Regions from separate parts of the Streptomyces sp. NPDC001922 genome, predicted to be linked through region 3. Evidence: riboswitches for the same ligand, from Rfam matches in the RefSeq annotation. Region 3 holds a riboswitch; each other region holds the start of a gene.

Region 1 (7,133 bases), on a different contig from region 3:
CGCTTCGCCGCAGCCGGCGCACCGCCGGTGCTGCTCTTCGCCGCGCCGGGCGCCGGGCGGGGGGCCGGGGCGGCCTGGGGTGCCGGGCCGCCGCGGGTGAGTCCCGCCTTGACCGAGCACACCGGCCAGGCACCGGGCCCCTGCCCGTCGAGCACCTTCTCGGCGACGGCGATCTGCTGCTCCCGGGTGGCGAGATCGGCCCGCGGGGCGTAGGCGGTGCCGCCGTACGCCTCCCAGGTGCTCTGGGTGAACTGCAGGCCGCCGTAGAAGCCGTTGCCGGAGTTGATGTGCCACTGGTGGGTGCTCTCGCAGGCCGCCACCCGCTCCCAGGTGTCGGCGGACGCCGCCTCGGCTCCGGAGACACCGACCAGCGGCAGGGCTATGCCGGCGCCGCCGGCGGTGACGGTGAGGGATGCCTGGGAGATCCGGTTGGGCTGGTAACGGCGATGGCGTCCACGTGCGGGCATAGAGCTGTTCCTCTCCTGCGCGGGCGCGCCGGGGGTGACGGGAGGCATTTCACGGCCACCAGAGTGTGCCAATTACTGAAGATCGATAGGGTGGTACGCATGAAAGGGCGTCACTTTCCTTCGGGAGCAATCCCGTTGCATCCGGGACGGCGCCCTGAGAATTGACGCGAAGAAACTCGTCCGGCTGTTGAAAATGGCCGGAACATGGCCGTCCGGGCGCAGAGAGCGAAGCGGAATGACGCCTACTGTGAGGTGCGTCACACATCATCAACACTGGCCCCGGACGCCTGAATTCTCCCTTTCCGCGCAACCGGACCCCCGACGGAGGCAGCACATGCCGGACCCCCTCCCTTCCACGGGCGAGCTCGCCCGGATGTACGGCCTGCGGCCGCTGCCGCTCGAAGGCGGCCTCTTCCACCGCACCTGGGCCGGACCGGAACAGCCCGACGGACACCCGGCGGGATCGGCCATCCTGCTGCTGCTCTCCGCCGAGGAGGGCCACTTCTCCGCGCTGCACCGGCTCCCGCGCGACGAGGTCTGGCACTTCCACCTCGGCGACCCGGTGGAACTGCTGCTCCTGGAGCCCGGCGGCGACTCCCGGGTGGAGGTCCTGGGCCCGGACATCCGCGCCGGGGCTCACCTCCAGTACGTGGTGCCCGGCGGCACCTGGATGGGGGCCCGGGTGCGCCCCGGGGGCGCCCGGACGCTGCTCGGCTGCACCATGGCGCCCGGCTTCTCCCCCGTCGACTACGAGGGCGGGGACGCGGACGAGCTGAGCGCCCGCTACCCGCTGCACGGGGAGCTCATCCGCACCCTGTCCCGCACCGCATGACCGGGCAGGGGCAACTGCCCGCGCTCGACGGGCTGGTGGCCGTGGTGACGGGTGCCGCGGGCACCGTGGGCGCGGGCATCGCCGGGGAGTTCGCGCGGGCCGGGGCGCAGGTCGTCGTCCACCACCACACCGGTGCCGAGCGCGCCCGGAACGTGGTGGAACGGATCACCGGCGAGGGCGGCACGGCATGGGCGGTGGCCGCCGACCTCAGCGACGAGACGGCCTGCGAACGGCTGATGGAGGCCGCGGCGGCACACTTCGGCCGGGTGGACGCGCTCGTCAACAACGCCGGGGTCCAGCCGGTCCAGGAGCTGGCGTCGATGACCGCCGCCGACTGGCGCGCCGTGATCGACACCAACCTCACCAGCGCGTTCTGCTGCACCCGGGCGGCCGCACAGGTGATGCGGCGGGCGGGCACGGGCGGCACGGTCACGCATGTCGCCTCGATCGAGGGGTCCTCCCCCACGCCGGGGCACGCGCACTACGCCGCGTCCAAGGCGGCCCTGATCCAGCACGCCCGGGCCGCCGCGGTGGAGTACGGCCCCTCCGGGATCCGCGTGAACACGGTCTCCCCCGGCCTGATCAGCCGCCCCGGCATCGAGGAGGCGTGGCCCGAGGGGGTGGAGCGCTACCGGACCGCGGCCCCGCTCGGGCGGATCGGCACTCCGGCCGACATCGGCCGCGCCTGTGTGTTCCTCGCGTCGTCGATGGCGGACTGGGTCACCGGCCACGACCTGGTGGTGGACGGCGGGGTGACGGCCCGGTCGCCCTGGTAGGGAGCGCGCCGGACACGGTCGTCCCGGTACGTCACCAGGCGAGCAGCCGGGGGTCCACCCGGGTGGCGGGCTCCGGCGCCGGGGGCTGCGCGGGCGCGGGGACCGTCCGCGCCGCGCGGCTCACGGTCCGGGGCGGCAGGGTGACGGTGCTGCCGGCGGCCTGGCGGAGCCAGCGGACGATGGTTCCGACGGCGTCCCCGTCCAGCTGAGCGAGATCGTGGATGACCCGCAGGTCGTCGGGGTGCGGCGGGACGGCGGCCCGGGTGAGTTCGGCGTGCAGCATGAGCCGCAGCCCGTCGGCCGGCGTCAGATGGCCGCCGATCCGGGCCGGATCCGGGGCGTCGGGCCGCGGGGGGAGCTCCATCGTGACTGCCGTCGGATCGGCCATGGTCGGTGCCTTCCTTCAATTCCCCATCGGTCAGGGGGAAATCATGGTCTCCCGTTCCGACGGCCGGTTTCTCCCTCCGGTTGCGGATCGGCCTCCGGGATCACCCGTCCGGCCGCATGGCGGGGCCGTTTCCCCGCCCCCCGGACCCCCTCACGGTCACGGCCTCGGCCCGCCCGGCCGGACGGGGGACGGCGAGGACGCGGACGGGCCGCGCCGAGGCGGCGCCCCCACGGACGAGGCGCCCGCCCCCGTGTCGCGGGGACGGGCGCCTCGGTCCGTCGGGTGAGGCCGGTCGGTCACCCCGGGCCTCGGTGCCACGCGCCGGGCCGGCGCGTGGGCTCAGATGCTGACGCCGTGCTCGCGCAGGTAGGCGACCGGGTCGATGTCCGAGCCGTAGTCCGGACCGGTGCGGACCTCGAAGTGGAGGTGCGGGCCGGAGGAGTTGCCGGTCGAGCCGGACAGGCCGATCTGCTGGCCGCCGGTGACCGACTGGCCGGCCGAGACGGACAGCGAGGACAGGTGGGCGTACTGGCTGTACTTGCCGTCGGCGTGGCGGATGACGACCTGGTTGCCGTAGGAACCGCCCCAGCCCGCGGAGACGACCTCGCCCGCACCGATGGCCTTCACCTTGGTGCCGGTGGGCACGGGGAAGTCGGTGCCGGTGTGGTAGCCGCTGGACCAGCTGGAACCGGACTGGTGGTACGGGGTGCCCACGGAGAGGTCGTCGACCGGGGCGGTGAAGCCGTCGGCGGACTTCTGCGCGGCGGCCTTGGCCGGGGCGGCCTGCTTCGGCTCGGCCTTCGCGGCGGGCTTCGGCGCGGCCTTGCGCTCGGCGGCCTGGTGGGCCTCGTGCTTGGGGGCGGGCCGCTCGGACTCGCGCTTCGGGGCGTCGTGCTTCGGAGCGCGCTGCTCCTTGCCGCCCAGGGTGAGCTTCTGGCCCGGGAGGATCAGGTCCGGGTCGCCGCCGACGACGTCGCGGTTGCTCTCGTAGACCCGGTGCCAGCCACCCTTGACGTCATGGGTCGTGGCGATCTTGTAGAGGGTGTCGCCGCGGACGACGGTGTACGAGCGGGTCCCGGCCTTGCGCTCGGCCGGCTTGCCCTGCTCACCCTGGGGCTTCGGGGCGGACTCGGCGGGGGCGACCTTCCCGCCGTCCGGGCTGATCTGCGGGTCGGCGCCACCCTGGGTCAGCCCGGCCTTGCCGGAGCAGACCGGCCAGGCACCGGGGCCCTGGCCGTCGAGGACCTTCTCGGCGATGGCGATCTGCTGGTCCTTGGTCGCCTGGTCGGCGCGCGCGGCGTAGTCGCCGCCACCGAAGGCCTGCCAGGTGTCGTTGGTGAACTGCAGGCCGCCGTAGAAGCCGTTACCGGTGTTGATGCTCCAGTTTCCGCCGCTCTCGCACTCCGCGACCTTGTCCCAGGTGTCGACGGAGGCGGCCTGCGCCGAGCCGACACCGATGAGCGGAAGAGCGATTCCGGCACCGCCGGCAGCGGCGATGAGAGAAGCTCGGGAAATACGGCCGGGGCTGTACCGGCGGTGACGTCCGCGTGCAGACATAGGGGTATTCCTCTCCTACGCCTGCGAGGTGAGCTGTCGGGTTCGGGCTGGAGTTGCCCGGCCGCGCCCTGAGCAGCGTCGTGCGCTGCGGCGCGTCTTCACCCCAAGCCGTTCCTCGCCTGTTGCGCGGTCCGGCACCTACCTGGTTCCCCCGCTCCTGCCGTGGTGCGTTGGTTGTTTCCTCTCCACCGGCGGCAGGACTCGGCGCTCCGACAGAGAGTGGCCCGCCCTCTCATGGGCAGGCAGCGGTAAAAGTAAGCGCACCGAATTCTTTCCGACAAGTGGCGAGTATTCCCCGGAATCACCTTTCGGTAGATCCACTCGGGACGACGTCACACTGAGCTCCGGATCTTGATCCGAGAGCGATTCGCATTACTACTGAACGACTCTCACGTTCGGCGGGCGGTAACCGAGTTGCCCGGATTCACGCATTTCGCGTGTGCGACATCACACCCCGGAAATACCTCTGTGAAATAGGTCACGACGAAGCCAAATGTCCAATTTTGAAATGCAATTCAGCCTTATAGATAGAAAGCGGCATTGATGACCATTTGGAGCATACGCCCCACCGCCTGACGTCCGCGCCCCGAACCGCTCCTCCAGCGGCACATATCCGGCGAAACGGATGATTCACTGCCGCGCTCACCGCGGTGGCAACCCCGTCGGGGGCCTCTGCCCCGGTTATCGTGTGGTCCTTGATCGCGGACGTGCGGAGTCAGTGTGCAGAGAGCGGAAGAGCTGATCGACACCTCGCCGCCGGTGCGGCACGCCTCCGGCGCGACCGCGCTGCTCCGGGGGCGCAACCGTTCCGCGACTCCCCTGATCGCCGCGGCCGCGGTCGCGGTGGCCATGGCGGCGGCGCTGGTCCTGGCCGGTGGAAGCCTGCTCGCCCACCCGGGCGTCCAGGCCTGGCGGACGGTCTCCGTGGCCATCGTGATCCAGGCCCTGCCGTTCCTGCTGCTGGGCACGGCCCTGTCCGGCGCCATCAACGCCTTTGTGCCCGCCGACGCGTTCAGCAGGCTGCTCCCGAGGAAGCCGGCGCTCGCCGTCCCCGTCGCCGGCGCCGCCGGGGTCGTGCTGCCGGGGTGCGAATGCGCCTCCGTACCGGTGGCCGGAAGCCTGATCCGGCGCGGCGTGGCCCCGGCCGCCGCCCTGACGTTCCTGCTCTCGGCCCCCGCCGTGAACCCCGTGGTGCTCACCGCCACGGCCGTGGCCTTCCCCGGGAACCCCGGCATGGTGGCCGCCCGGCTCGTCGCCTCGCTCCTCACCTCGGTGATCATGGGATGGCTGTGGATCCGGCTGGGCCGCGCGGAATGGCTGCGCCTGCCGGCCCGGGGCGGCGGCCACACGGCCGGGAACAGCCGGTGGGAGGAGTTCCGGCTGGGGTTCCAGCACGACTTCCTGCACGCGGGCGGTTTCCTGGTGGTGGGGGCGATGGCGGCAGCGACCTTCAACGTCGTGGTGCCGGGTTCGGTGCTGGACGCCTTCTCCGGATCGCCCTGGCTCTCCGTCCTCTTCCTCGCCGGGCTGGCGATCGTCCTCGCGGTCTGCTCGGAGGCGGACGCCTTCGTCGCCGCGTCGCTGACCGGCTTCTCCCCGACGGCCCGGCTGGCCTTCATGGTGGTCGGGCCGATGGTCGACCTCAAGCTCATCGCGCTGCAGTCGGGCACCTTCGGCCGGGCCTTCGCCGTCCGGTTCTCCTCGGCCACGGCCCTCGTCGCCGTCGGATGCAGCGCACTGATCGGCTGGTGGCTGCTGTGAAGCGGAACATCCAGGTGCTGCTGCTCCTGCTGTCGGGCGCCGGGCTCCTGCACATCGCGCTCTTCAGCGACATGTACCTCCGCTACGTGAAGGAGGGCCTGCGCGTCCCGCTGATCCTCTCCGGTGTCCTGCTGGTGGCGCTCGGTCTGGTGGGGGCGGCGCGGGACGGCTTCCCGTTCGCCGGTCCGGACACCGGCGGCGACGAGCACTTCGAGGAGGAGGAGAACGCGGACGCCACGGACCACGGCCACGACCACCGCCGCGGACCGCGGGTCGCCTGGCTGCTGTTCCTCCCGGCCCTCACCCTGCTGTTCTTCACCCCGCCCGCGCTCGGCTCCTACACGGCCGCCCGGGAGCGCGACCCGGCCGCCGAGGAGCAGCAGCGCTTCCCCGCGCTGCCGCGCACCTCCCCGGTGCCGCTGGCCCTGTCGGACTTCCAGGCCCGGGCCCGCCAGGACACGGCGCGCAGCCTGGAGGACCGCCGGGTCCGGCTGACCGGCTTCGTCACCCCCGGCAAGGGCGGGGTCTGGTACCTCACCCGGCTCGTCCTGAGCTGCTGCGCCGCGGACTCCCGGTCCGTGAAGGTCGAGATGCGCGGCCTGCCCGAGCCGCCGGCCGACTCCTGGGTGAGCGTGACGGGCACCTGGCGCCCCTCCGGCACCCCGGGCACACCGTCGGCCCGGGCGGCCCTCGACGCGGACGACGTGGAGCACATCGCGCAGCCGGCCAACCCGTACATGGACTCCGTGCCCCGCCTCTGAACCCCGGCCCCCGCCACCGGGGCCACCGTGCCCGGCACCGGCACCGGCACCGGCACCGGCACGGTGGCCTCCGCAGCGGGCTCCCGCCGCGAACCGTCAGCGGATGGGAAGGCCGGAGAGCGTACGGGCGATCACCAGGCGCTGGATCTCGCTGGTCCCCTCGAAGATCGTGTAGATGGCGGCGTCCCGGTGCATCCGCTCGACCGGGTACTCCCGGGTGAAGCCGTTGCCCCCGAAGATCTGGATCGCCTGGGCGGTGACCTCCTTGGCGGTCTCGCTGGCGAACAGCTTGGACATCGACCCCTCCGCGGAGGTGAACGCCTTGCCCGTGGTCGCCATCCAGGAGGCCCGCCACACCAGCAGCCGGGCCGCGTCGATCCGGGTGCGCATGTCGGCGAGCTGGAAGGCGACGCCCTGGTTGTCGATGATCGGCCGGCCGAACTGGGTGCGGGTCCGGGCGTACTCCAGGGCCTCCTCGTAGGCGGCCCGGGCGGTGCCCACGGCCATGGCCCCGACCGCGGGGCGGGACGCCTCGAAGGTGGCCATGGCCGCGTTCCGCAGCCGCTCGCCGCCACCGGCCGGCGCGGCCTC
Region 2 (7,133 bases), on a different contig from region 3:
GACCTGGTGCAGGTCATGGACACCATCCGGGCCGAGTGCCCGTGGAGCAGCGCCCAGACCCACGAGGGCCTGGCGAAGTACGGCATCGAAGAGGCCTACGAGCTGGTGGAGGCCATCGAGGCGGGGGACCGCGAGGAGCTCCGGGAGGAGCTGGGCGACGTCCTGCTCCAGGTCGTGTTCCATGCGCGCATTGCGCAGGACGACGCGGAGGAGCCGTTCTCCATCGACGACGTGGCGGGCACCATCGTGGAGAAGCTGATCCACCGGCACCCCCATGTCTTCGGGACGGAGACCGCCGAGAGCGCCGAGGACGTCAAGGCGCACTGGCGCCGCACGAAGGCCGCCGAGAAGCAGCGGGAGTCCGTCACGGACGGCATCCCGCTGGGGCAGCCCGCGCTGGCCCTCGCCACCAAGCTGGCCTCCCGGGTGCGGACGGCGGGGCTGGAGGTGGCCGAGCCGGTGTCCGCGGGCGGCGGTGACCTCGGCGAGCGGCTGCTGTCCCTGGCCGTCCGGGCGGAGGCGGAGGGCGTCGATCCGGAATCGGCGCTGCGGGCGGCCGCCCGCGCCTACCGGGACGCCATCCGGATGGCCGAACAAGTCGAGTGACCCCCCGCGACCCGGGTACTCGTCCGATATGTACCAGCAGCTGAGCTCGGACATCGCACTCCGGGACTACCTGGTCGGCATCGCCCCGCTGGTGGTCGGCATCATCGTGGTGCTTCTGCTGATCGGGGCCGTGTGGCTGGGGTACCGCGTCCGCTCGCGGGAACCCGACCCGCCGCAGCAGCCCCAGCCGCGCGGCGGTGCCTGGGAGACCCAGGTCGAACACCGGAGCGGGGAGGCCCCGCCCAACCACGGGCCCGGTCACCAGGACGTGGCCCGGCCGCGCACGGATGTGTCCGAGTACCGCGAAGGGGACGAGGTCCCGCGGGACGGCGTCCGGCGCATGCCGTACGAATTCGGCTCCGGGTCGCGGACCAAGGACGACGGGGAGCCCCGGAAGTGGGACCACGGCGGCAGCGGCCACGGCACGGGGTGACCCGCCGCGCGTGACGCGCCCGGACGGCGCGCACGCCCCGGCGGGACCCCGGCCCTTCGGGCCGCGGTCCGGGGGAGCGCTGCGCCCATGGGCCGACGGCCACCCGTCCGACGGGCCCGGTGGGAGCGGCACATCACATCACCCCACCGTTGACGGGGCATCAGCGGCATCGCGAGACTGCCTGCCATGGCGATCTTCGGGCAGGGCGGGCAGTGCAGGCGGACCCGGCAGGGCGGCACCCGGCGGCAGGGCGTACTCCGGGCGGCGGCCGCGGCCGCACAGCAGCTGACCCGGCCCGACGGCCACGGGCGCGGTGCGCTCGCCGCGTTCGGAGCGCTCTCCGCGGCCGACCTGGTGGGCGTGAGCAGCAGCCCGCGCGGCCTGTCCCGGGCCGCGAAGCCGCTGCTCATGCCCGCGCTCGCGGCCCATGTGCTGCGCCGCCGCCCCGACACCTCCGCGCCGGTCCCCAAGGCCCTCGTCGCCGGGCTCGCCTTCGCCGCCGCCGGTGACACGGCGCTCCTCTTCGACGAGCACAAGCCCGCCTTCCTCCTCGGAATGGCGGCGTTCCTGGGTACCCAGGTCAGCTACACCGCGGGCTGTACCGGACTCGGCGCACTCCGCGGCATCGCGCGGAAGCCCTGGCCGGCGGTCGGCTGCCTGGCGGGCTGGGCCGCGGTGAACGCCGCCCTCGCGCCGACCCTCGACAAGCAGCTGCGGCTGCCGGTCGCCGGTTACAGCCTCGCGCTGGTCGCGATGACGGCCACCGCGCTCGGCGTCGGCGGCCGGGTCGGCGCGGGCGCCGCCGCCTTCCTGGGCTCGGACCTGCTGATCGGGCTCAAGGCGGCGGGCCGGGAAGTGCCCTCCCAGGAGGTGCTGATCATGGCCGGGTACCTCCTCGGCCAGTACCTCCTCACCTCCGGCTGGCTGGAGCACCACGACGCCCGGCAGACCGCGTAACGTCCTCCGGCTCCCGGCTCCCGGCTCCCGGCTCCCGGCTCCCGGCTCCCGGCTCCCGGCTCCCGGCTCCCGGCTCCCGGCTCCCGGTGACCCGGCTCCCTGCTCCGGGGACCTGGGACCCGGCCCCTGACTCCCGGGGCACTGGCTCCGGCTCGTAAGACCCAGGCTCCGGGACCCTGGCCCGGCTCCGGCTCGCAAGCCCCAGGCTCCAGCTCCAAGCCCCCGGCTCCGGAGTCTCCCGCGGACGGGCGGCGGGGCCTCCCGGCGGGGGCGGTTACGGTGAAGCGTGCCCCAGGAAAACCCCGATCCGACCCCGGACGCCACAGCCCCGGACGCCGAGACCCCGGACATCACAGCCCCGGACGCCACAGCCCCGGACGCCGAGACCCCGGACATCACAGCCCCGGACGCCACCACCGCGGACCGCCGGACGCCGGAGGCCACCGCCCCGGAGCCCGCAACTCCGGATGCCGCCGCCCCGGCCCCCGAGACCCCCGGCGCCCGGGACCGAGACGCCTCCGACCCGGACTCCCCGCCCCAGCTCTTCGGCTGGGAGTTCGCCGCCGACCCGTATCCGGCGTACGCCTGGCTGCGCGAGCACAGCCCCGTGTACCGGACCGCGCTGCCCAGCGGCGTCGAGGCCTGGCTGGTGACCCGGTACACCGACGCCCGGCAGGCCCTCGCGGACGCCCGGCTCTCCAAGAACCCCGTCCACCACAGCGAGTCCGCCCACGCCAAGGGAAAGGTCGGCATCCCCGGCGAGCGCAGCGCCGATCTGATGACCCATCTGCTCAACATCGACCCGCCGGACCACACCCGGCTGCGCCGCCTGGTGTCCAAGGCCTTCACCCCGCGCCGGGTGGCGGAGTTCGCGCCCCGGGTGCAGGAGCTGACCGACCGGCTCATCGACGGCTTCGCCGGGAACGGCACCGCGGACCTCATCCACGAATTCGCCTTTCCCCTCCCCATCTACGCCATCTGCGACATGCTGGGCGTACCGGCCGAGGACCAGGACGACTTCCGTGACTGGGCCGGGATGATGATCCGTCACGGCGGCGGACCGCGCGGGGGAGTGGCCCGCTCGGTCAAGAAGATGCGGTCGTACCTCGCCGAACTGATCCACCGCAAGCGGGCGGAACCGGGCGACGACCTCATCTCCGGCCTGATCCGCGCCAGCGACCACGGTGAGCACCTGACCGAGGGCGAGGCGGCCGCGATGGCGTTCATCCTGCTGTTCGCCGGCTTCGAGACCACGGTGAATCTCATCGGCAACGGTATGTACGCGCTGCTGCGCCATCCCGTTCAACGGGAGCGGCTGCAGCGCTCCCTGGCGGCCGGCGAGACGGAGCTGCTCGCCACCGGCGTCGAGGAGCTGCTGCGCTACGACGGCCCGGTCGAGCTCGCCACCTGGCGCTTCGCCACCGAGCCGCTGAGGCTCGGCGGGCAGCGGATCGCCGCCGGGGACCCGGTGCTGGTGGTGCTGGCCGCTGCCGACCGCGATCCGGAGCGCTTCGACGCGCCCGGCACCCTCGACCTCGCCCGCCGTGACAACCAGCACCTCGGCTACGGCCACGGCATCCACTACTGCCTGGGCGCACCGCTCGCCCGGCTGGAGGCGCAGACCGCGCTGGCCACCCTGCTCCGCCGCCTGCCGGATATGCGGCTTGCGGTGGAAACGGATGAATTGCGGTGGCGTGGCGGGCTCATCATGCGGGGGCTGCGGACCCTTCCGGTGGAGTTCAGCCCTACAGGAAGTGAAGGTCTGTCAACTACGTGACCAATACGTGATCTCGACTACATCGTCTTGTGACTGCCGTGGGCCGCCGCTACTTTCAAGCGGTCCCCCCACGGCTCCCTGTCACTCGCTCGAAAGGCAACCGCATGCGTTCCGGGAACGGTCGACACCGCCGCCCCCGTCAGGCACCCGCCATCTTCGTCACCGTCGGCATGACCGGCGCGGGCATCGCGATGCCGCTGCTCGGGGCCACCGGCGCCCAGGCGGCGGACGCCGACACCTGGGACCGGGTCGCCCAGTGCGAGAGCGGCGGGCTGTGGAGCGCCGACGCCGGCAACGGCTTCTACGGCGGCCTGCAGTTCACCCAGGAGATGTGGGAGGAGTACGGCGGGCGGGACTACGCGCCGCGCGCCGACCTGGCCAGCCGCTCCCAGCAGATATCGGTGGCCGAGAAGGTCCTCGCCGACCGCGGGCCGGAGGCCTGGCCCAGTTGCGCCACCAACGCGGGGCTGCAGGAAGGGGGCGAGGCCCCCGACGTCGACCCCGGCAGCACCGAGCCGCCGGGCCCGCTGGAGTCCCTGCTGCCGCTCGACCCGGAGTACTCCGACGGCGCGTCGTCCTCCGGCAGAGCCGACGACGCCGACCGTGCCAAGAGCGGCGACGCCGATGACGACGAGGCCGACGGCAAGCAGCGCGAGGGCGAGAAGAGCGGCGACGAGAAGAGCGACGGCGCGGACGGCGACAAGAGCGGCGACGACAAGAGCGACGACGACAAGGCCGACGCCGACCGGTCGGACAAGAGCGACGGCGCGTCCGGCGGGAAGGACGGCTCGGGCAAGGACGGCTCGGACCAGGACGGCGAAGGCACCGGCCGGCACCGTGGCTCCCCCGCCGACGAGAAGGAATCCGGCGACGAGGAGCGCGACAGCGGACGGCACGCCTCGCGCGGTGAGGACCGGGCCGACACGTCCGCGGACGGCCGGTACACCGTCCAACCGGGTGACAGTCTGTCGGATATCGCTCAGGAGTACGCCCTTCCCGGTGGTTGGAGCGCGCTCTACGCGTCCAACGAGGACGTCGTCGGCTCCGACGCGGACGTGATTCGCCCAGGCCAGAACCTCGATCTGGTCGATTCCGAAGGGTAGTTCGAGCCCCTTTCGACCGTTGTGGGTGCGTGAGAGAAGCATCTCATCGGCCCAACGCGCCTGTCTGGACGGTCGGATGGCCCCGTACCCGCCCTCACCTGCGGTGATGCGAGTGACGGGCGGGCCGGGAGGGGTGAGACGGTCGGGATGTCGCACTTTGAACCCGCGGGGCGGGTGTGCTTACCGTCGTGTCCGCTCGCCACCGCGGGCGCCTCCGACCGTCACGCCGAATCCTGCCGGCGGCCGGAGGGAATCGTCGCGAAAGCGCCGTAGGCAGGAGCGGGGGACCCAAGGTAAGTGCCGGACACGTCCGTTGAAGGATGAACGGACCGACCGGCTAGGGGTGAAGCCCGGTGCGCAGGCACCGGGCCGGGCACTCACAGCCCGAACCCGACAGCTCACCTCGCAGGCGTCGGTGAGGAGACCGTTCCATGCTGCTTTCCGGCAAGAACAAGCACCGCCGTCCGTCCAAGGCCGTCCGTATGGCCGCGCTCGCCGGTCTGGCGGGCACGGCTGTGGCCGCCCCGCTGATCGGCGCCACCTCGGCCTCCGCCGCCTCCGTGGACACCTGGGAGAAGGTCGCCCAGTGCGAGTCCGGTGGCAACTGGTCCATCAACACCGGCAACGGTTACTACGGTGGCCTGCAGTTCTCCCAGTCCAGCTGGGCCGCCGCGGGCGGCACCCAGTACGCCCCGCGCGCCGACCAGGCCACCAAGGAGCAGCAGATCGCCGCTGCCGAGAAGCTGCTCGCCCAGCAGGGTCCGGGCGCCTGGTCCTGCGCCGGGGCCGGCGGCCTCACCGCGGGCGGCCCGGCCGCCGGTGTCGACACCGGCTCCTCCTCCGGCGGCGGCGCCGCGGAGGACCGCGGTGCCCCGGAGCACGCCGACCGCAGCGACCGCCCGGCCGCGGCCCCGCAGAAGCAGGCCGCGCCGAAGGCCGTCAAGAAGGGTGACGGCGAGTACAAGGTCAAGACCGGCGACACCCTCGGCACCATCGCGAAGGCCGAGGACGTCAAGGGCGGCTGGAAGAAGATCTACGACCTGAACAAGGACATCGTGGACGACGCCGATGTGATCTACCCGGGCCAGCAGCTCCACCTGAGCTGATCCGCCTCCCGCCGCCCGCCGCCCGGCCCCGGCCGGGGCGGCGGGCGGCGGGCCTGCCGCCCCGGCCCTGGCGCTCTGCCCCCGGACGCGCCCGGCCGGGGCGTGCTTTTGCGGGCCTATGGGCGCCTTTTTGTCTCGCCGGGCGGGCAGAGGCCGACCGATGCGGCCGGTCCGGTTAGGCTCGTGGCGCAGCGCCACTGAGACACTGCGAATCTGCGTCACACCTATGAAGGAGATGCTCGTGCCGTCCATCGACGTCGTCGTAGCCCGGGAAATCCTCGACTCGCGAGGCAACCCCACGGTCGAGGTCGAGGTCGGCCTCGACGACGGCAGCACCGGTCGTGCCGCCGTCCCCTCCGGTGCCTCCACCGGAGCCTTCGAGGCCCTCGAGCTCCGCGACGGTGACAAGAGCCGCTACAGCGGCAAGGGCGTCGAGAAGGCCGTCCTCGCCGTGATCGAGCAGATCGGCCCGGAGCTCGTCGGCTACGACGCCACCGAGCAGCGGCTGATCGACCAGGCGATGTTCGACCTCGACGCCACCCCGGACAAGTCCTCGCTGGGCGCCAACGCCATCCTCGGCGTCTCGCTCGCCGTCGCGCACGCCGCCTCCGAGGCGTCCGACCTGCCGCTCTTCCGGTACCTCGGTGGCCCCAACGCCCACCTGCTGCCGGTCCCGATGATGAACATCCTCAACGGCGGCTCGCACGCCGACTCCAATGTGGACATCCAGGAGTTCATGATCGCTCCGATCGGCGCGGAGTCCTTCTCCGAGGCCCTGCGCTGGGGCGCCGAGGTCTACCACACGCTGAAGTCCGTGCTGAAGGAGCGGGGCCTGTCCACCGGCCTCGGCGACGAGGGCGGCTTCGCCCCGAACCTGGACTCCAACCGTGAGGCCCTCGACCTGATCGTCGAGGCCATCCAGAAGGCCGGCTACACCCCCGGCCAGGACATCGCGCTCGCGCTCGACGTCGCCGCCACCGAGTTCTACAAGGACGGCGCGTACGCGTTCGAGGGCAAGTCGCTCTCCGCCGCCGAGATGACCTCCTACTACGCCGAGCTGGTCGCCGCGTACCCGCTGGTCTCCATCGAGGACCCGCTGAACGAGGAGGACTGGGAGGGCTGGAAGACCATCACCGAGCAGCTCGGTGACA
Region 3 (7,133 bases):
CAGGCACTGGAGCAGCTGTCGGTCACGAACCGAGCGATCGTCGACCGACGGCCGGCCCCCTGATCCGTCGGGAGGCGAGGCCGCCCGCCCCCGGCTCTCCCAACCCCGGGAGGCCGGGTCCCAGCCTCACCCCGCCCGGGTCGGGCCCCCGGCCCCGGCTCCCGCAGCTGCCGCTCCCGCTCCCGCTCCCGTCAGAGCTTCTGCACCGGGGCGTACCGCAGCAGCAGGACCTTCGGCTTCTCGTCGCCGAAGTCGATCGTCGCCTTGGCGTCGTGCCCGCTGCCCGCGACCGACATGACGGTGCCCAGCCCGAACTGGTCGTGCGTGACCCGGTCGCCGACGGCGAGGGCGATCACCGGCCGGTCGGTGGTGCGGCGTGTGGCGAAGCCGCTCGGGCCCGCCTTGGTCCGCGAGGACGAGAGCGAGGAGCCCCCGGCCATGGCACCCGCCGACGCCGACGGCATCGCGGGGCCGGTGCGCCGCCACTCCAGGTACTGGGCCGGGATCTCCTCCAGGAACCGCGACGGCGGGTTGTAGGAGGGCTGGCCCCAGGCGCTGCGCATGGTGGAACGGGTCAGGAAGAGCCGCTCCCGGGCGCGGGTGATGCCCACGTACGCGAGCCGCCGCTCCTCCTCCAGCTCCTTGGTCTGGCCGAGCGAGCGCATGTGCGGGAAGACGCCGTCCTCCAGGCCGGTCAGGAAGACGACCGGGAACTCCAGGCCCTTGGCGGTGTGCAGGGTCATCAGCGTGACGACGCCGGCCCCCTCCTCGTCCTCGTCGGGGATCTGGTCGGAGTCCGCCACCAGCGCGACCCGCTCCAGGAACTCGGCCAGGGTGCCCGGGTCCTCCTCGGTCCGCTCCTGCTCGAACTCCAGCGCCACGGCGGCGAGTTCCTGGAGGTTCTCGATCCGGGTCTCGTCCTGCGGGTCGGTCGACGCCTGGAGCTCCGCCAGGTAGCCGGTGCGCTCCAGCACCGCTTCGAGCACGGTGGCCGGACCGGCGCCCGACTCGGCGATGGTGCGCAGCTCCTCCAGCAGGGTGTTGAACCGCTTCACCGCGTTCGTGGAGCGGGCCGCCATGCCGTACGCCTCGTCGACCCGGCGCAGCGCCTGGGCGAAGGAGACCTTCTCCCGGGCGGCCAGCGCCTCGATCATCGCCTCGGCGCGGTCGCCGATGCCGCGCTTGGGCACGTTGAGGATCCGGCGCAGCGGCACGGTGTCCTCGGGGTTGGCGAGCACCCGCAGGTACGCGAGGACGTCGCGGACCTCCTTGCGCTCGTAGAAGCGGACGCCGCCGACGACCTTGTAGGGCAGCCCGACCCGGATGAAGATCTCTTCGAAGACACGGGACTGGGCGTTGGTCCGGTAGAACACCGCGACGTCGCCGGCGCGGGCGTCGCCCGCGTCGGTCAGCCGGTCGATCTCGTCGGCGACGAACTGCGCCTCGTCGTGTTCGGTGTCGGCGACGTAGCCGGTGATCGTCGCGCCGGCGCCGGCCTCGGTCCAGAGGTTCTTGGGGCGGCGGTTCTCGTTCCGCTCGATGACGGCGTTGGCGGCGCTGAGGATGGTCTGCGAGGAGCGGTAGTTCTGCTCCAGCAGGATCGTGGTGGCGTCCGGGTAGTCCTCCTCGAACTGGAGGATGTTGCGGATGGTGGCGCCGCGGAAGGCGTAGATCGACTGGTCGGCGTCGCCCACCACGCACAGCTCGGCCACGTCCTGGCCCGGCACGGTCTCCCCGGTGCCGACCAGCTCGCGCACCAGCGTGTACTGGGCGTGGTTGGTGTCCTGGTACTCGTCGACGAGGACGTGCCGGAAGCGCCGCCGGTAGTGCTCGGCGACGTCCGGGAAGGCCTGGAGCAGGTGGACCGTGGTCATGATGATGTCGTCGAAGTCGAGGGCGTTGGCCTCGCGCAGCCTCGACTGGTACATCGCGTAGGCCTCGGCGAGGGTCTTCTCGAAGGGGTCCGAGGCCTGCCCGGCGAAGGTCTCCTCGTCGATGAGCTCGTTCTTGAGGTTGGAGATCTTCGCGCTGAACGACTTGGGCGGATACCGCTTCGGGTCCAGGTCCAGATCCCGGCAGACCAGCGACATCAGGCGCTTGGAGTCCGCGGCGTCGTAGATCGAGAAGCTGGAGGTGAAGCCGAGCTTCTTGCTCTCCCGGCGCAGGATGCGGACGCAGGCGCTGTGGAAGGTGGACACCCACATGGCGTTCGCCCGGGGGCCGACGAGCTCCTCGACGCGCTCCTTCATCTCCCCGGCGGCCTTGTTGGTGAAGGTGATCGCGAGGATCTGGCCGGGGTGGACGTGGCGCGCGCCCAGGAGGTGGGCGATGCGGTGGGTGAGCACCCGGGTCTTGCCCGAGCCGGCGCCGGCGACGATGAGCAGCGGCGATCCGGTGTGGACGACGGCGGCGCGCTGCTGCTCGTTCAGCCCCTCGAGCAGCGCGGCCGGGTCGATGGCAGGCCTCGGCGCGCCGTCGCGGTAGTACGCGTCCCGCTCGACGGGGTGGTCGAAGCGCCCCTCGAAGAGGTCGTGGGGGACCTCTTCCCGCGGGTGCGCGGACTCCTCGGGCGGCGGCGGGGGCTCCTCGCCCGAGTGCTCGAGGTCCGCCAGGAAGCTGTCGTCAAAGAGGCTGCTCATCGCCCACCGAGTCTAGGGCCTGTCTGACAAATCCCGCCTGCCCCGCGGCCCTACGGGCGACGGCGCTATTTGTCAGACAGACCCTGGGCCGCCGGACCGACAGCCCACACCGGTTCCCGCGTCCCGGCGGCGGCGACCGCCCCGTTCCGGCCGCCGCCGGTCCGCCGGCGGGCAAGGTACAGGCCGTGGGGCCCGGCCGGCAGGAGACCGGGGACGGCATGATCGAGCTCACACCTCAGGTCACGAAAAGGTTTCGGGCATATCGAACACCAGCCTTCACAGCACTCCCACACATTGGCTACCGTGCTCGCTCAGGCGGCTCGCACCACCCGCCGACGACCGCGTCGGCACGGGCGGCCTCCGCCGAGTCCGGCCCTGCCTCAGGCACCCGGAGCCGGGGACCCACAGAGCAACAATGGGGTGAATCGGCCCTCCGCACGCAGTTCGAACGCACCGTGCACGGGCCGTAGGGCAGCCTTCCGATCCGCCCGAACCCGACAGCTAACCCGGTAGGCGGTCCACGGAAGGAGACGCGCGCCTTGGCGTCGCACCGCAAACCGCGGACCAGCATTCTCGCCTCCACCGGCTCCAGCCGCGCGGCCGTCGGCCTCACCACCGCGGCCGTGGCGTCCGCGACGCTGCTGTCGCAGAGCGCGCAGGCCGCGCCGGACGAGCCGCAGCAGAGCATCGAAGAGGTCCAGAAGAAGGTCGACGACCTGTACCGCCAGGCCGAGTCGTCCACCCAGGAGTACAACGAGGCCAAGGAACGCACCGACACCCAGCGTTCCCGCACCGACCGGATGATCGACGACGTCGCGAAGCGGACGGAGCGGCTGAACGAGGCCCGCCGCAAGCTCGGCGGCCTCGCCGCGGCCCAGTACCGCGAGGGCGGGATGGCGCCGACCGCCACCCTGATGCTCTCGGAGCAGCCGCAGGACTACTTCGACCAGAACCACCTGATGGACCGGATGACCCAGCGGCAGCAGCGGGCCGTCTCGGACTTCCAGGAGGAGCAGGAGAAGGCGTCCGAGCAGCGGGGCAGGGCCACCCGGAGCCTGGAGTCGCTCACCGAATCGCAGGACCGGCTGCGGGCCAGCAAGCGGACCGTGCAGCGCAAGCTCGCCGAGGCCCGCGAACTGCTGTCGGACCTGACCGCCGAGGAGAAGGCCCGACTGGCGGCGATCGAGCGCCGGAAGCAGGAGGAGGCCCAGCGCAAGGCGGAGGAGCTGGCCCGGGAGCAGGCCGAGAAGCAGCGCCGGGAGGAGGCCGCGCAGGGCGACAGCGCGAGCGGTTCCACCGGCACCGGCCAGGACTCGGACTCCGGCACCGCCTCGGCCAAGGCCGCCCAGGCGCTGGCCTTCGCGAAGGCGCAGATAGGCAAGCCGTACGTCTGGGGCGCCAGCGGCCCGAACTCCTTCGACTGCTCGGGGCTCACCCAGGCCGCGTGGAAGAGCGCCGGGGTCTCCCTGCCGCGCACCACGTGGGACCAGGTGAAGGTCGGCACCCGGGTCGCGACCGAGGACCTCAAGCCGGGTGACCTGGTGTTCTTCTACGACGACATCAGCCACGTCGGGATCTACGCGGGCAACGGCCAGATGGTGCACGCCCCGAAGCCGGGCGCCAACGTCCGCACCGAGGCGATCACCTACATGCCGATCTACGGCAGCGTCCGCCCTTCGTAACCGGCCGACGACGCGGAGTGCGCCCCACCGGAACGCCGGTGGGGCGCACTGCGTTCGGGGGCGGGTGGCCGTTGCGGGGGCGCCTCGGGCCGTGCCCCGCCCCGGCCGGCCGGGGACCGGTTCCGGACTCCGGAAATCAGGTCCAGAGCACCGCGATGAACACATTGGCGACCGTCAGCAGGCCGACCGCGGCGAAGGCGCCCTTCTCGACCTTCTCCTCGTCCCGCTTCACGTAGACCAGGGCGAGGATGACGACCAGCAGGGCGAGCTTCACGCCGAGCTTGACGGTGTTCAGGGTCTGGCCGTCGGCCTGGTTCAGGCCGGCCAGCGCGACGCCGGTGACGAGCATGGTCAGGGCGCCGTGCAGCATCGCGGGGACGAACCGCGCCGTGCCCTGGCCCATCACCTTCATCTGGGTGAGGAATCCGCCGAGCAGCGAGGCGATGCCGATGATGTGCAGGCCGACGAAGACATTGATCAATATGTCCATGCGGCGGAGCGTAACCGGGCCCATAGCACCCTCTCGCAGCCGGGTCCGGCTCAATCGCCATTTCGATCATGCGCGCACCGGGAAGCGCCAGAGCGGCGAGAAATCACCCGGGGCTTCCGTTCAGACCTGCGCGTAATGGACCCAGTCCCGTTCATCCTCGTACTTGCTCCCGCCCGGCGGGCTTAGCGTCCTCCTCCAGACGGCCGAACCCCCCGCGGCTGTCGGACCGTTGGAAGGATGTGATGGCGGCCGTGGCCTCGCACCGGAAGCCCAGGCGGCGATCGCTGACCGGTACCACCGCCCGTACGGCGGTGACCCTCGCCCTCGCCTCCGCCGCGGGCGGAGGCGCCCTGGAGGGCACCGCGCTGGCCGACCCCGGCCCCGCCACCGCCCGGGTGAGGACCGAGGTGGACCGGCTCCACCGGGAGGCCGAGGAGGCCACCGAGAAGTACAACGGCGCACGGGAGAAGGCCGTGAAGGCGCAGCAGGCCCTGGACGGACTCCGGGACGAGGCGGCCCGCCGGACCCAGCGGCTGAACGCCTCCCGCAACGCTCTGGGTTCGCTGGCCACCGCCCAGTACCGGTCGGGCGGCATCGACCCGGCGCTCCAGCTGGCGCTCTCCTCCGCGCCGGACCAGTACCTGGAGCGCGCCTCGCTCATGGACCGGGCGGGCAGCCGGCAGGCGACCGCCGTCGCCGGGATCCGCCACCAGCTCCGCGGCCTCGACCAGGTCCGTGACCAGGCGGGTGAACGGCTGGCGGAACTCCGCGGCCACCAGGCCGAGCTGCGGACACAGAAGAAGGCCGCGCACCGGAAGCTCGCCGCGGCGGAACGGCTGCTGGACCGGCTCACGGCGAAGCAACGCGCCACCGTTCTGCGGCAGGACGACCACGCCGCCGAGAGTGCGGACAGCGCGGACCGCGCGGACCGCGGCGCCCCGCGCGCCGCCCGCCTCAAGGCACCGAACGCCCGCGCCGCCCAGGCCGTCTCCTTCGCCTACGGGGCGCTGGGCAAGCCGTACGTGTGGGGCGCGACCGGGCCGGACGGGTTCGACTGCTCCGGGCTCACCCAGGCGTCCTGGCGGGCCGCCGGGGTCGCCCTCCCCCGCACCAGCTACACCCAGATCAACGCGGGGCAGCGCGTCCCCCGCTCCGAGCTCGCCCCGGGTGACCTGGTGTTCTTCTACTCGGGCATCAGCCATGTGGGGCTCTACATCGGCAACGGGCAGATGATCCACGCGCCGCGGCCGGGCGCCCCGGTGCGGCTGGCGCCGATCGACCAGATGCCGTTCGCGGGGGCGAGCCGGCCGGCGTAGCCGGAGCGGGACGCGGCCGGCGTAGCCGGAGCGGGACGCGGCCGGCGTAGCCGGAGCGGGACGCGGCCGGAGCTCGGCGACCGGCAGCCCTCCGCCCTCGTCATCGACTTCAGGGTGGCCGTCCCCTTCGTCGGCCCCTCTCGGCGGTCGGGCCCGGCGGGTGGCCGAGATCGGGCGCCGGGGACGAGCGCCGGGGACGAGCACCGGGAGCCGGCTTGCGGGGCACCGGTTGCCGAGTACGGGCCCGGTGCGAGGCGCCCGCCACGGGGTGGTGCCGGAGATCACACGCGCTCCGCGCTCCGGACCACGCCGCGCGCCACCTCCCGCACCAGGCGCCGCCGATCGCAGCGCACGTCCCGGCCGCCGCTGCCGGACGGGGCGACTCCGCTCTCGGGGCCGGAGCTCCGGTACGCCACTCCTGATGCCCGGACCTGCGAAGACGCAGCGAGAGGGCCGGATTTCGAACCGGTGGGGTGACCCTCCGCGGGTCTCCGAACGGCTCCTCTGCCGCCGACGGACGAGACGCGCGCCGCCATCCGGGAGCGGAACCGGAGGCTCACCGAGCCGGCGGGGGGCGGAGTCTAGCGATCCAAGGGCATATTCCGCGGGGTAATGCCATAACTCCCCACCTTCGATGCCACGGTACGTAATCTCTTCGTCACTGACGCGCTCCCACAGCGTCAGCACGCTGCACAGGGAGGGGAGTCGGCGTGCCCGGAATCGACGAGTGCCTGCTCAAAGCCATGACGCTGCCCGGCGCCCGCGGGGCCGCGGTCGTCGACTGGACGAGCGGCCTGGCCCTCGGCACCGTCGGCGACTCGCCCAACGGCGACCACGAGGCCACCGCGGCGGAGACCGCCGAACTGGCCCGTATGGCCGCCGAGCAGACCGCGTTCGCGCTCACCGAATCGCGCCGGCCGGCCGAACCCTGGGGGCCGCCCGGACCGCCGCGGCCCGCGCTGGACCGGGCAGCGTTCGGGCCGCCGGACCTCACCGACCCCGGCAA
Region 4 (7,133 bases), on a different contig from region 3:
CCCGGCGGCGGAGCTCCGGCCGCCGGGCCGCGGACCGCGGGACCCGGCGGGCTCGACCTGGTCCGCGAGGCGCTCCACACCACCGGAACGGTCGGGGCGGGCGACCGTTCGATCGTCACGGTCCTCACCCTGCACCCGGACGGGACGCCGTACGGAACGGCCACCGCCCGGCTGACCGCGCTGACGCGCTCCCTCCGGGTGCCCGGCGGGGTCCGCACGGCGCACGGACAGCCATGAGAGGAGCGGCGCTTCCGGCGTCGGCCCGGAAGCCGTCGGCACCGCGACGGGTCAGGTCCTGCGGCGGCCGCGCCCAGCCGGCCGGCCCGGCGGGCGCTTTCTCGCCCGCTCCGCCTCGGCCGCCCCCTCCTCGGCGCGGGCCCGGGCCCGTTCCGCCGCGTCCCTGGCCCGCTCGGCCGGGGCTCCCGCCGCGCGCCGCTCCCTCCGTGCCGCGGACAGGTCGCTCCTCGCCTGCCGCAGTTGCTCGGTCAGCTCCTCCACGCGCCGTTGGGCCCGGTGGAAGCGGTCCTCCGCATCGGCCAGGCCGCGCTCCGCGGCGGCCGCCTCGTCGGCACGCGCACGAGCCTCCTGCTGGAGGTGCTCTGCCTCCCGGCGGGCCCGGTCGAGTCGCTCGCGCCGTTCCCGTTCCGCCCGCTCACGCTGCCGGCTGCGTTCCGTCAGATCGGTCACCGGGGCCGGCTCCCCCGCCCCCTTCCTTTCCGCCTCGGCCCCCTTCGTCCCGCGGGGCGCCGCCCGGCCCGGTCCGGCACCTCCTTCGGCGGGGCCGTCGGCACGGCCCCGGGAACCGGTCCGGCCGGGGGCCTCCTCCCCGGGCGGGCGCAGCGCGTGGACGGTGGCCTCGCCCGTCGGACCGAAGCCCGCCACCGGAGCGAAGGCCCTGGCCAGGCGCCCGGCCGCCAGCTCACGGGCCGCGTCGGGGTCGGCCAGCGCCGCCTGGAGGGTGGCCTCCACGTCGCGCAGCGCACTGTCCGGCACCGGGCGGCCGGCCTCGGCGGTGAGCCGGCGGGCCTGCCCGGAGAGGGCGGTGACCAGTCGGTGCTGCTGCTGGGAGAGGTCGCGCAGCTGCCGTCCGTCCAGGTCCCGGTGGGCCCGGCGCAGTTGCTCCCCCAGCCCGAGCACCGCCTCGACCTGCTCCCGCTCGCGCCGGACCAGCAGATTGACCGCCCATGCCGCGAGCGTCGGCCGCCGCAGGGCGCGGATCCTGGCCGCCTGGCCGCGCGGTGCGGCGCGGGCCGCCTCGTCCCGGGCAGCGGTGAAGGACTCGGGCGGCAGCCCGTAGAGCTCGTCGGCAACATCCTCCCAACCCATACCGAGATATTTGCACCTTTTGTCACGATTGCGGGCTCTCGCGGCTGCCGGGGCGCCGACCGCACACCATCGCGCTCCGCAGGACCCGGACCGCATCCGACCCGGCTCCGTGCACGGTCCGCGGGCCGGCGTCATGGTGGAGGCATGACACCCAGGAGCCACGGGACCCGCTCCGACGCTCCGGGGGCCGGAGGCACCCGCCTGCCGAGGGGCGCGACGGCCGACGGACCGCACCCCCGGGAGAGGGCGGGGCCGCGATGCCTCGCATGAACGAGGGCGAGGCCAGGCGGCTGTTCGCCGATGCCCGGGTCGCCCGGCTGGCCGGCGTGCGCCCCGAAGGGCGTCCGCACCTGGTGCCGGTGACCTTCGCCCTGTGGGACGACACAGTGGTCACGGCGGTCGACCACAAGCCGAAACGGACCCATGAGCTGCAACGGCTCGCCAACATCAGGGCACACCCCTCCGTCTGCCTCCTGGCCGACGCGTACGACGACGACTGGGGCGACCTGTGGTGGGTCCGGGCCGACGGCACGGCCCGCATCGAGGACCCGGCGGAGCACCCACCGGGAGCCGCACCACACCTCCACCCGGCACTGGCACCGCTGCGGGCCAAGTACCCCCAGTACGCAAGGACTCCCCCGGACGGCCCGGTGATCCTGGTGGCCGTGGAGCACTGGCACGGATGGCGGAGCCGGTAGGGCCACCGTCCCGACAGGGGTCGTCCCGGCCGCACCCGGAATCCCCCGGGCGGAGCCCGGCGACACGGACGGCACACGCGGCCAGCGGGTCGCGTCCCGCCGACGGTCGGCCGCACCGCGACTGGCCGGAAACACCGCTCGGAATGGCCGGAACGCGCGCACTCAGGGTGGCGACACTCCACCCGCAGAACGATGACAGGCTCCGCGCGCGGTCCGGATAATCGAGTGACCCGTTTCCCGCGCCGGCACGATTCCCGCCTTCCGGACCGCCTCCCGACTTCCCGGAATATCAGAGTCCGCTTCGCGGACATCGGTTGAGCCCGCAACGAATTCCCCCGACAGTCAATTACTGAGCGTGAATCACTAGCCAAAGATGAGTGAAAAGGGGAACCTGTGCGCCTCGCATCGGCTCTCATCTGACGGAGAACGACGGGAGAAGAATGTGAGAATCGATCCGGGAGAGCTGCGAAACCAGTGCCCGCAGTGCGGCGGCCAGATGCAGCAGAGCCCCAGCGGTGGCTGGCTGTGCGGAAACTGCGGAGCACAACGTTGAGCGGCGAGCCCTACTGGACCACGACGTGCCCCGGTTGCGGGGCACAGATAGACGGGCTGCACAACCGCTACGTCTGCGGCATCTGCGGCTGGGTCAGCCCGCCCGAGGAAGAGAACCCCCCACCCCCCGTACCCCGCGTCGAGGACTGACCCCTCTCGCCACGCGCCCCCGGCGAGGGCCGAACCCCTCGCCGGAAGCCGCCTCGCCGAGCGTCGCCCCTCGGCGAGGACGGATACCGGCCCCCGGAGGCCCCTCCCCACCGCGTCGGCCGCGACGACCACGCCCCCCACCACCGGCACCGACCCGCCGCGAGGCGGCGCGCACCGATCGCGTTAGATGGACGCATGTTCGGCTCTGGAACGTATGGTGCGGTGGAAGAATTGATCCGGACCGTGGTCGCCGAGGAGGTGCTCTCCCGCTTCGGCAGGCTGTCGGATGCCGACATCAGCGAGAAGACCGGCCCTGGGGACCTCGTCACGGTCGCGGACCGGAACGTGGAGGAGCGGCTCACCGAGGTGCTGAGCTCGATGGCCCCCGGCTCGCTGGTCATCGGCGAGGAGGCGGTGGCGGCCGACCCCGGCCTGCTGGACTCCCTGCACGACGACGGCCCGGTCTGGATCATCGATCCGATCGACGGGACGGCCAACTTCGTCCGCGGGCTGCCCGAGTTCGCCACCCTGGTGTCCGTCGTGCGCCACGGCGAACTGCTGGCCTCGTGGACCCATCTGCCGGTGCCGGGCCTGACGGCCGTGGCACGGCGCGGCGAGGGGGCACTGCTCGACGGTGCGCCGCTGCGGCTGCGCCCCGCCCCGAGAAGCGGCGTCCTGCAGGTGGCGAGCGCCCGGCCCGCCCACCTGACCGCCGAGCAGCAGCACCGCTTCTACGAACTGGCCCCGGAGCACGGCGTGAAGGCGTGCGCGAGCGGTTCGGCGGGGTGCGACTACCTGGACGTGGCGCGGAGCGAACTGGACGCGGTCGCCTACACCTGGGACAACCCCTGGGACCACGCCGCCGGTGTGCTGCTCGTGCAGGAGGCCGGCGGGACCGCGCTCACGGCGCGCGGGGAGCCGTTCCGCATGAACCAGGGCGTCGTCCCGTTCACCGCCGCACGGGATGCCTCGACGGCGCGACGGGTCGCGGAGCTGCTGGCCGTACCGCTCCCTTCGGCCACTCCGTCCGAGAGCTGACACCGCGTCTCCCGGACGCGGGCCGGGCCTCCCGGCCGGATACCGGCAGGTGGCCGAAAGCGTGCGCGGGATCGTCCCTCGGCCGGATGTTCCCCTTCTCGGCCCGCGTTTGCGCCACGATCAGGGGGCAGCACTTCCTACGGGCTCCACGGAGCGTCTTCTCATCCGATGGACGACGACAGACGACAGGAGGCAGCCGTGAGGATCGATCCGGCGGAGATCCGCAACCAGTGCCCGCAGTGCGGCGCACCGATGCAGCAGAGCCCCAAGGGCGGCTGGCTGTGCACCAATTGCGGCGCCCAGCGCTGACACTCCGGTTCCGGTCCACGCCGGGCTCCGGACGGACCCCGGCGGGCCGGCCGGACGCCCGCCTTCCCGTTGACCGCACACCCGTCCCACCCGACGGACGGCTCTCCGTCAGCCTTTCTCCGTCGGCCCGCGCCAGAAGCGACGTTTTCCGGTCAGAGTTTCGCTGCGGCGGGTGAGCCGGACTTCGGGTCGCATGGCGCATCGGAAATATCGGCGGACGGTGACCTCGCATGCGGAGAAGAAACCGCGCGGCGTCACCGCGCCATCACTCCGCGATACGGCGGGAATGGCCGGCGGCCGCGCCGAACCGGAATGCAGGGGTGAAAGCACCGGCCATGACCACTTCTCCGGGTCGGTCATGGCCGGTGCCCCACGTATCACCCGCCCGAAGAGCGGCGGGATATCCGTACGGGGCGCGATACCGGCATACGGGCGGGCCGGTCAGGGAAACGGAATGGAATATCCGGGGCAAGCGGAATTTCCCTCTCCGGACCGCCGTATGCGCTCGGCCGGTGAAAGCCGGTACGCCCGGAAACCTCCGCCGACTCCTGCCTCGGCCTCACGAGGGAGGCCGGGGCCGGCGTCGGCGCCGGCGGCCGGGCGCGGCCGGCCCGCGACGGGACCATCCGCGGCACCGGCCGACGCGGCCGACCCCGCCCCGGCCGGTCCGGCCGCCAGGCCGTCCGGCCCCCAGCCAGTCCGGCCGAGCGGCGGTACGGCCTACTTGACCCGCCCGTACCAGACGCTGCGGGTCCAGATCCGCTCCTTGCGCACCGTCCTCCCGGGCTTCGGCGAATGCCAGATCCTGCCCTTCCCCGCATAGATGCCGACGTGGTAGACGCTGCCACCCGAGTGGAAGAAGACCAGGTCACCCGCCTTTCGGGAGCGCACCGAGACATGGCGGGTCTTGTTGTACTGGGCAGCCGCCGTGCGTGGCAGCTTCTTGCCCACCCGCTTGAACGAGTACAGCGTGAGGCCGGAGCAGTCGAACCGGTGCGGGCCCACCGCACCGTAGCGGTAGGGGGATCCCTTCTTGGAAGCCGCGATCCTCAGAGCCTTGCCGGCCGGCGTGGCCGCTTCCGCGGTGGGCGCGGCAGCGGGTATCAGCGTCGAACCGGCGAGAGCGGCGGCCGTGAGAACCGAGGTGGTTCCGGCACGGGATATGAGCGCAGGAATGCGTGTACGCGCAGACATGCGGAAGCCCTTCGTCATCCGCCTGCGAAAGATGACCTGTCGGGTTCGGGCCGGCGAAGTTGCCCGGCCACATGATGTGGCTTCACCCCAAGAGCCATCACCTTCATGGCTCGGTCGTGCTTGGGTCTCCCGCTCCTGCCGAAGGTGGGTGTTCGCGGTACATCCGGACGGCGGCAGGACTCGGCGTCCATCCGGATCGCCCCGCCTCGGTCGGCGGGGGCTTGTTGTCGGTTATGGATCCTGCGTCATCAACCACCGTATTTCAGAGCCGAAATGGCCTTCTGTGAACTTCTTCACTCTCATCCGATTGGGCGATCCGGGCGCGCCGGGCGGTGTGAATACCTTCGGTAACGGGCTTTGATCAGCCTGAAGTTGGGCATCTTCAGCGCCACTTCCCGGCACTTCCGGTATCCCCAACTCCGCTTCTTCGCAGTCGAGTTGACGGTGTGACAGATGAACACTGCCGGGAGTGTGCCGCTGACGGGGAACCACCTCCCAGGGGCGCCCCCGGAGGGCGCCGGCCCTCGCGGGACGCCGCGCGGAGCGGAGGGCCGGCCGGAGGTCACGGAACGGCGGACCGGCACGGCCGGCGCCCGCGCCGCGTCGGCCGCACACGATGCGGACGGGGGCCCGGCCGGGCTCCGCGCGGGACGACTCCGCGACTCCCCGGCCGGTCGGCGCCCGCGGAGTCACCCATGACCGCGAGCGGCCGGAGTGAGTCCTTCCGGCTGCCGGCCCGACCCGGCGCACCGCCTCCGTCCGGGCCCGGCACACTGCCCCCATATCGTCTAAATTGGGGCAGGTGGGGTTACGGCGGTCCGTTGTACGCCGGGCCTGCGGGACCGTGTCCGACCGCCGCACGCGCACCGAGACAGCGTGGCCCGGTCCGGCCGGACCACGGGGACGGATACCCATGACCGACGGCCAGCAGGGTCCCGAGGACCACGGCCCGGACCCCCTCGGAGACTTCTTCTCGCACTTCCTCGGCGGCGGCCAGCCCGGGCAGCCGCCGGACGCGCGGCGCATCGACTTCAGCCGCATGATGAGCGGCTCCGCGCGGCAGCTCGTCTCCGCCGCGGCCACCTACGCCGCCCGGCACGGCAGCTCCGACCTCGACACCGAGCACCTGTTGCGGGCCGCGCTCTCCACCGAGCCGACGCGCGGCATGGTCACCCGGGCCGGCGCGGACCCCGACGCGCTCGCCGCGGAGATCGACCGGCAGGCCGGGAACGGACCGCCGCGCACCTCGATCGCCGTCACCCCGGCGGTCAAGCGCGCCCTGCTCGACGCCCATGAGATCGCGCGCTCCACCGGTGCCTCGTACATCGGCCCGGAGCACATGCTCGTGGCGCTGGCCGCGAACCGCGACTCCACGGCCGGCCAGATTCTCAACGCCGCGCACTTCTCGCCGCCGGCCGGATCCCGGGACGGCTCGACGAGCACGTCCGGTACCACCGGGCAGCGGCCCGGACCGGAGGAGCGGAACACCCCGAACCTCGACAAGTACGGCCGGGACCTCACCGAGCTGGCCACCGAAGGCCGGATCGACCCGGTGATCGGGCGCGACGAGGAGATCGAGCAGACCATCGAGGTGCTCGCGCGCCGGGGCAAGAACAACCCCGTCATGATCGGTGAGGCGGGGGTCGGCAAGACCGCCATCGTCGAGGGCCTGGCCCAGCGGATCGCCGACGGCGACGTCCCCGACATCCTCCTCGGCCGCCGGGTCATCCAGCTGGACCTCTCCGGAGTGGTGGCCGGCACCCGTTTCCGCGGGGACTTCGAGGAGCGGCTCACCGGCCTGATCGACGAGATCCGCACCCACTCGGACCAGCTGGTCGTCTTCATCGACGAGCTGCACACCGTCGT

Evidence for each region. A riboswitch is a leader RNA that binds a small molecule or an ion and turns the genes downstream of it on or off. The one in region 3 is predicted to bind cyclic di-AMP.
Region 1: it holds a riboswitch for cyclic di-AMP, as region 3 does, so the genes downstream of both, ACFYYR_RS15535 (transglycosylase family protein) here and ACFYYR_RS11400 (NlpC/P60 family protein) in region 3, are expected to answer to the same signal.
Region 2: it holds a riboswitch for cyclic di-AMP, as region 3 does, so the genes downstream of both, ACFYYR_RS28395 (transglycosylase family protein) here and ACFYYR_RS11400 (NlpC/P60 family protein) in region 3, are expected to answer to the same signal.
Region 4: it holds a riboswitch for cyclic di-AMP, as region 3 does, so the genes downstream of both, ACFYYR_RS06325 (C40 family peptidase) here and ACFYYR_RS11400 (NlpC/P60 family protein) in region 3, are expected to answer to the same signal.

Annotation. Positions count from the first base shown of each region.
Region 1 covers NZ_JBIASV010000007.1:361,108-368,240, reverse strand. Annotated here, with positions in the region: gene ACFYYR_RS15555 (transglycosylase family protein) at 1-467, opposite strand, end outside; gene ACFYYR_RS15550 (cupin domain-containing protein) at 802-1,299, shown strand; gene ACFYYR_RS15545 (SDR family NAD(P)-dependent oxidoreductase) at 1,296-2,075, shown strand; gene ACFYYR_RS15540 (hypothetical protein) at 2,107-2,463, opposite strand; gene ACFYYR_RS15535 (transglycosylase family protein) at 2,803-4,020, opposite strand; cyclic di-AMP (ydaO/yuaA leader) riboswitch at 4,026-4,167, opposite strand; gene ACFYYR_RS15530 (permease) at 4,870-5,781, shown strand; gene ACFYYR_RS15525 (TIGR03943 family putative permease subunit) at 5,778-6,542, shown strand; gene ACFYYR_RS15520 (acyl-CoA dehydrogenase family protein) at 6,639-7,133, opposite strand, start outside.
Region 2 covers NZ_JBIASV010000017.1:95,251-102,383, reverse strand. Annotated here, with positions in the region: gene ACFYYR_RS28420 (nucleoside triphosphate pyrophosphohydrolase) at 1-606, shown strand, start outside; gene ACFYYR_RS28415 (DUF6479 family protein) at 635-1,039, shown strand; gene ACFYYR_RS28410 (lysoplasmalogenase) at 1,226-1,996, shown strand; gene ACFYYR_RS28405 (cytochrome P450) at 2,391-3,773, shown strand; gene ACFYYR_RS28400 (transglycosylase family protein) at 3,878-4,876, shown strand; cyclic di-AMP (ydaO/yuaA leader) riboswitch at 5,132-5,303, shown strand; gene ACFYYR_RS28395 (transglycosylase family protein) at 5,308-5,982, shown strand; gene eno (phosphopyruvate hydratase) at 6,218-7,133, shown strand, end outside.
Region 3 covers NZ_JBIASV010000005.1:322,412-329,544, reverse strand. Annotated here, with positions in the region: gene pcrA (DNA helicase PcrA) at 192-2,639, opposite strand; cyclic di-AMP (ydaO/yuaA leader) riboswitch at 2,991-3,170, shown strand; gene ACFYYR_RS11400 (NlpC/P60 family protein) at 3,179-4,321, shown strand; gene ACFYYR_RS11395 (hypothetical protein) at 4,458-4,811, opposite strand; gene ACFYYR_RS11390 (NlpC/P60 family protein) at 5,054-6,127, shown strand; gene ACFYYR_RS11385 (hypothetical protein) at 6,838-7,133, shown strand, end outside.
Region 4 covers NZ_JBIASV010000003.1:188,731-195,863, forward strand. Annotated here, with positions in the region: gene ACFYYR_RS06300 (hypothetical protein) at 1-237, shown strand, start outside; gene ACFYYR_RS06305 (hypothetical protein) at 289-1,326, opposite strand; gene ACFYYR_RS06310 (TIGR03668 family PPOX class F420-dependent oxidoreductase) at 1,584-2,024, shown strand; gene ACFYYR_RS06315 (inositol monophosphatase family protein) at 2,949-3,764, shown strand; gene ACFYYR_RS06320 (hypothetical protein) at 4,182-4,433, opposite strand; gene ACFYYR_RS06325 (C40 family peptidase) at 4,794-5,267, opposite strand; cyclic di-AMP (ydaO/yuaA leader) riboswitch at 5,272-5,428, opposite strand; gene ACFYYR_RS06330 (ATP-dependent Clp protease ATP-binding subunit) at 6,181-7,133, shown strand, end outside.